Regions from separate parts of the Lysinibacillus sp. COL-1 genome, predicted to be linked through region 3. Evidence: riboswitches for the same ligand, from Rfam matches in the RefSeq annotation. Region 3 holds a riboswitch; each other region holds the start of a gene.
The links. Region 3 has a riboswitch for lysine ahead of AC6BKE_RS23985 (aspartate kinase). Riboswitches for the same ligand answer to the same signal wherever they lie in the genome.

Region 1: linked by a shared signal. The riboswitch ahead of AC6BKE_RS03700 (amino acid permease) and the one ahead of AC6BKE_RS23985 (aspartate kinase) in region 3 are both predicted to bind lysine.
Region 2: linked by a shared signal. The riboswitch ahead of AC6BKE_RS18705 (transporter substrate-binding domain-containing protein) and the one ahead of AC6BKE_RS23985 (aspartate kinase) in region 3 are both predicted to bind lysine.

The regions. Positions count from the first base shown of each region.
Region 1 covers NZ_JCAWSJ010000002.1:649,858-652,068, reverse strand. The annotation lists gene AC6BKE_RS03700 (amino acid permease) at 1-1,283, opposite strand, end outside; lysine riboswitch at 1,366-1,542, opposite strand; gene AC6BKE_RS03695 (CynX/NimT family MFS transporter) at 1,719-2,211, shown strand, end outside.
Region 2 covers NZ_JCAWSJ010000004.1:2,084,068-2,086,278, forward strand. The annotation lists gene odhB (2-oxoglutarate dehydrogenase complex dihydrolipoyllysine-residue succinyltransferase) at 1-505, shown strand, start outside; lysine riboswitch at 848-1,034, shown strand; gene AC6BKE_RS18705 (transporter substrate-binding domain-containing protein) at 1,153-2,010, shown strand; gene AC6BKE_RS18710 (amino acid ABC transporter permease) at 2,181-2,211, shown strand, end outside.
Region 3 covers NZ_JCAWSJ010000004.1:3,175,821-3,178,031, reverse strand. The annotation lists gene uvrC (excinuclease ABC subunit UvrC) at 1-514, shown strand, start outside; lysine riboswitch at 624-802, shown strand; gene AC6BKE_RS23985 (aspartate kinase) at 916-2,142, shown strand.

The DNA of each region.
Region 1 (2,211 bases), on a different contig from region 3:
CAAACAGTAAAGGCAAATAGTGGTCCAAACGGGTACAATTTTGCTCTATAAGGTAATAGCTTTGGATCTAGGCCCTGTGCCTCAAATGCACGACGGAAGCGATAATGACTAAAGGCAATGCCGAGCCATGCAATAAAACCAGACATACCAGAGGCGTTTAACAGCCAAATATAAACAACGCCATCACCAAAGAAAGACGCTAAAAAAGCTAAGCAACCTACAGCTAATGTTGCCATCAACGCATAAATTGGTATTCCTCGACGACTTAGCTTTGTGAAGAACTTAGGCGCATGTCCATCCACTGCTAATTGCCATAGCATACGTGATGATGCATAAAGCCCTGAATTTCCAGCTGACAGCATAGCCGTTAAAATAATGGCATTCATTAACGAAGCTGCAAAGGCAATACCTAAGCGGTCAAACACTAATGTAAACGGTGATACTGCGATATCTTCTGATAATAAGCGTTCATCTGTAAATGGAATCAACATTCCGATTGCACCAATTGCTAAAATATAAAACAAAAGAATACGCCAGAATACGGATTTAACAGCCTTTGGAATATTTTTTCCTGGATCGTCTGTTTCACCTGCTGTAATCCCAAGTAACTCTGTTCCTTGGAATGAAAATCCGGCTGCTAGGAAAATTCCAAATGTAGCTAGGAAGCCACCGTGAAATGGTCCATCACTAATAAAGAAATTAGTAAAGCCTACAGGTGCCTGTCCACCTAAAATACCAAAAATCATTAATAAACTGATAATAATAAAAACAATGACTGTCACTACTTTAATCATCGCAAACCAATATTCACTTTCTCCATAGCTCTTTACAGAAAGTAAATTAAATGACAGTACAACAGCAATAAATAATACTGTCCAAAGGGCTGATGAACTATCAGGGAACCAATATTTCATAATTAAGGATACTGCCGCAATTTCTGCTGCAATAGTGATTGCCCAGTTATACCAATAGTTCCAGCCTAATGCAAAGCCTAGTGCTGGATCTACAAATTTTGTTGCATACGTACTAAATGAACCGGATGATGGCATATAGGCAGCCATTTCCCCTAAGCTTGTCATTAAAAAGTACACCATAATACCGATTAGGGCGTAGGCAAGCAATGCACCACCAGGTCCAGCTTGTGCAATGGCACCACCACTGGCTAAAAATAGTCCCGTACCAATTGTACCGCCTAAAGAAATCATTGTGATATGACGGCTTTTCAATTCTTTTTTCAGCTTTGGCGCTTTATGTCCGAGCTGATTTACTTTTATTTCACTCACGATATAGCTTCCTTCCTATTTACGAGGCAAAAAAATGCCATCACATATACACTGTGATGGCTAAGTTAATCCTCAGTTTTTCCTAAATGATAGCTCAACACGTTGTGCAAACGTGACAGTTCTGTTCCTTTCGGAGACAGCCCCAGCATGAGGTTTTCAAGTCCCCTCACACTTCGGCAATATTCCCTTTCAGCTAATCTCATCAATGCTTGTCATTTCCATTAGCATACTTATAAATATCGCGACCTCTACCTCAATACAAACATGAGGCATATAATTATTAAATTTATGATGCTTATTATATTAGCATAAGACCTTTGACATTTCAATATAACAATAAATGTTCTGTATTTTGTGAATCTTCTACTATTTTTATTAGTTTGTTAAAGTGTTATAGTAGTTCAATTAGAACGGTTACGAACAGGGGGATTTATTTTGACTACAAATGATCATTCCGCTAGTTTTCCGAGTAAAAAAATTAGCTGGAGGGGAACAACCTTACTTTTAGTCTTCGGAGTTATCTTTATAGCCTCTACATTAAGAATGCCACTAACTGTTGTTGGCCCTATTATATCATTTATCCGTGACGATCTTGGTATTTCTAATGTACTTGCAGGCTTTCTAACAACGATTCCATTGCTCGCTTTTGCTACCATCTCACCATTTGCGCCCGTTGTAGCACGCAAACTAGGGCTTGAGCTAACACTATTTTTATCCACTATTTTATTAGCCTTGGGGATTGTTCTACGTTCCCTTGGTACAACGGGGTTACTTGTATTTGGTACTGTACTCATCGGCATAGCCATATCATTTGGAAATGTGCTGATTCCAGGATTATTAAAATTAAAATTTCCATACCATGTTGGTTTATTAATGGCATTTTTCACTATGTCGATGAACTTAACGGCTGGGCTTGGCGCAGGTATTA
Region 2 (2,211 bases), 1.1 Mb from region 3:
CACAAAAGCTGTTGTTGCGGCACTAAAAAAATACCCATACGTAAACGCTCAAATCTCTGGTGATGAAATTCATTTAAATAACTTCTTTGATATCGGTATTGCTGTATCAACTGAAGAAGGTTTAGTTGTACCAGTTGTACGCGATGCAAACAGCAAAAACTTTGCAGAAATCGAAAAAGATATCGCTAACTTAGCGACAAAAGCTCGTGATAAAAAATTAGGCTTAAATGACATGGCTGGTGGATCATTCACAATTACAAATGGTGGTGTATTCGGTTCATTAATGTCAACTCCTATTATGAACGGTACGCAAGCTGGTATTTTAGGTATGCACTCAATTGTTAACCGTCCAGTTGCAGTAAATGGTGAAGTTCAAATCCGTCCAATGATGTATGTAGCACTTTCTTACGATCACCGTATCATCGATGGAAAAGATTCTGTAGGATTCTTAAAAACAGTTAAAGAATTAATCGAAAATCCTGAAGATTTACTATTAAATTCATAATGCGATTCAACCCTGCGAACAATGTTCAGCAGGGTTTTTTTATGCATGACGAAAGATTTTGACCGATTCTATGTTTGAAAGAGTACTAATGTTATATCGTTTAGAGGAGCAAAAAAGACATAAACACAACTTTTCTCACATAGAGCACATACTCTATAATAAAAATTTGTTTTAATTTTCAGAAATATCGATAGAAGCTTAACGATTTAAAATGAATAGAGAACGAACAATATCCTAATATTGTCATTAGTCAGAAAAATGTTAAAACTGTCTTGACGAGTGTACTAGTTTTATAGTAGTATCTAAATATCAATTAAATAAACAAACCTCACTAACGTTTACCAGTGAGGTAGAGGCGCGGTATTTATTAGTTCATTGTTGAGTTCAAGCAAGCGAAGACGCAATGAAGAAGGAAATATCGCCGAAGTATAAAAGGAGCTCGTACTTTTATGCTGGGTCTGCAGTGAATAAGTGCAGGACTGTCCTAGTAAATGGATTTCCAGATTTACTAGGTTGTGCTATCTCGGAAAATGGAAATTATAGTGAGGATTTGGGCAACTGTCATACAAGGTAAGACCTAAGTTCAATATACTTAGGTCTTTTTTATTACAGTTGTCTTATTTTTTTACAGAAAAGGGGAGTTTTTTATGAAAAGAAAATGGTTGTTAGTAATGATCTCTATCATGACAGCAATTGTGCTAGCTGCATGTGGCACTAGCGACAAAAATGATGGCGGTTCAGGTGATGCTGGTGCTGACAAGGAAGCAAGTGGCGGTGAATTCCGAATCGGAATGGAGGCTGGCTATCCACCATTTAACTGGACACAGCAAGGTGATGCTAATGGTGCAGTGAAAATTGCTGATAATGCAGAGTATGCAGGCGGCTACGATGTCCAAATGGCAAAAAAAATTGCTGAAGGCTTAGGCAAAGAGCTAGTCATTGTCAAAATGGAATGGGACGGATTAGTACCAGCGCTACAATCTAACAAAATTGATGCGATTATCGCGGGTATGTCACCAACTGAAGAGCGTAAGAAAACGATTGATTTTACAGAAAACTACTATACTTCTGATTTCGTTATGGTTATTAAGAAAGGTAGCAAGTATGAAAATGCAAAATCGATTCAAGATTTCTCTGGTGCTAAAATTACTTCACAATTAAATACATCGAACTACAACGTTATTGATCAAATTAACGGTGTAGAAAAACAAACAGCAATGGAAAGCTTCCCCGCAATGCGTGTCGCTTTAGAGGCTGGCAAAATTGATGGCTATGTAGCAGAACGTCCAGAAGGTATTTCCGCTGCTGCTGCCAACGATAAGTTCACATATGTCGCATTTGAAGAAGGCTTTGATACGGATCTTTCCAATACTTCGATTGCTGTAGGCTTACGTAAAGACGATGCAAACCGTGAAAAAATCAATGAAATCCTAAAAGGTATTTCGGAAGACGATCGTCAAGCGATTATGGAAGAAGCGATTTCTCAACAACCAGCAGCACAATAATGACAAGGCACGGGCTAGTTGCTGGTCCGTGCATGATCATTTCATCATTATCAAAATGAGAACCTCTCTACATAATGATAATGTCCTAGCGTAACAAATCATAGAATAGTAGAAATAGCTAGGACACGAAGGAAATAAGCAAGCAACATGACATTGTTAGGAGGAACATCATGAGTCTTGAATGGATACTTTCAATTATTG
Region 3 (2,211 bases):
TGCGATGCAAGAGGTTATACGTCGGCGATATTCGCGTGTCTTAAAGGAAGGCTTGCCATTGCCAGATTTGGTCTTAATTGATGGTGGCAAGGGGCAAATGGAAGTCGCCCGTGAAGTACTAGAAGATGAGCTTGGACTTGTTATACCGATTGCAGGTTTAGCAAAAGATGATAAGCATAATACGTCGCAGCTATTGTTTGGTGATCCACCAGAAGTGATTGCCTTAAAGCGTACTAGTGATAGCTTTTATTTATTACAACGAATTCAGGACGAAGTTCACCGCTTTGCTATTACCTTCTTGCGCCAACAGCATGAGAAGCATGCCATTCAATCGGTGTTAGACCATATTGAAGGTGTGGGGCCAAAACGCAAGCAGCAGTTGCTCAAACATTTTGGTTCAGTTAAGAAAATTCGAGAGGCGAGCGAGCTAGCTTTGCAGGAGGCAGGAATACCTGCTAATTTAGCGAGCCAAATTTATAGCTATTTTCAGCAAGAGTCATTGTCAAAGGAATAGACATGTGCTAAGGTTGTAAATAACATTGTTCGTCAATGTGATGAATAGCGAACTGGTGTGGCTAGCATGTTGACGCCAGCGTTAAACCAATTGAATACATTCACTTTATGGTGATGATAGAGGTGCAAGATTCAAGAGTAACACAATGGAGGATGAACAAGTCCAGAGATCGTGTGTGAAAGGGGAGCTTGCCGAAGTATAGCATTGTTGTTTCCTTTGTTGTACTGGTTTTACATTTAAGAAATGTAAGATTGTCGATTCTAAAAGTTTCGGAGAGCTATCACACATGCACAAGTTACGATCATTGTACATGTTATAGGCAGCTTTCACGTTATGTGGAGGCTGCCTTTTAGTTTTCTAGAAGCAGGTGAAATATATGACTGGAAAGGAGAACGCAAGAAATGGCTAAAATAGTGATGAAGTTTGGAGGGGCTGCACTAGCTTCTACTGAACAAATCCAAGAGGCAGCAAGGAAGGCGATTGCTGAAAAGGACAGAGGCTTCGATGTAGTCGTGGTCGTTGCAGCAATGGGACACACAACGAAAGATGTGCAAACGATGGTACATCAACTAACGGACGAAGTGCCCAAACGAGAATTAGCTGCAGTCGTGTCTACGGGCTCTCAATTATCCAGCGCTTTATTTGCCATCGCATTACAGGAAGCGGGCTATGAGGCAGTGTCCTTAACTGGATGGCAAGCAGGTATACATACAGATTGTAAGTATCGTCATGCACGTATCGACTATATCGATGACAGTCGTATTGAAGAACATCTTGTACAGGGACAAATTGTAGTGATTGCTGGAGAACAGGGTATTGATGAGGAACAAAATATTACTACACTTGGCAAAGGCGGAGCTGAAACAACAGCTATAGCACTCGCGGTAGCATTGGAAGCAGAGCGAACTGATATGTACACAAATGTTGACGGTGTTTATACAGCAGATCCACGCTATGTCAGCAAAGCTCAAAAGCTGCAGGAAATCTCCTATGATGAAATGCTGGAGTTATCTAATTTAGGATCACATGTTATTCATCCTCGTGCAGTGGAGTTAGCAAAAAAATTTCAAATGCCCGTTATTATACGCTCTAGCTTAGTAGAGTCAGTAGGTACTTTATTGAAGGAGGAAGTGGAAATGGAGAAAAATTTAGTCGTCCGTGGTGTAGCCTTTGAGTCAGATATTATCCGTTTGACAGTGGGGTATGATGCGTATGCCGATGGTGCATTGGCAGATATGTTTACAATCCTTGCAGAAAACCGCATTAATGTAGATATTATTGTACAGGCAATCATTGATGGCTTAAAACCAACTGTGTCTTTTTCCATTTTAAAAGAAGAATTTGCGGAAACATTGCGTGTTCTAGAAGATAGTAAATTGTCACTTGGCTTTAGTTTTGCTGACTTTGAAATAGGGTTGGCGAAGGTTTCTATCATTGGTTCAGGTATGGCCTCTAATCCAGGTGTGGCTGCTCGCATGTTTGATCGATTACGTCGTGAAGATATTCCTATAAAAATGGTTAGTACGTCTGAAATAAAAGTGTCTGTTGTTGTACCACAGGATGATATGATTCGTGCAGCAAATGCCTTGCATGATGAATTCAATTTAGAGCAAGCACTTTATATATAATAATAGAAGAAACAGTATTTTATGTAATAGTCCGAAATTAAAGGAAGAAAAAAGAAGGATTGTCATCCC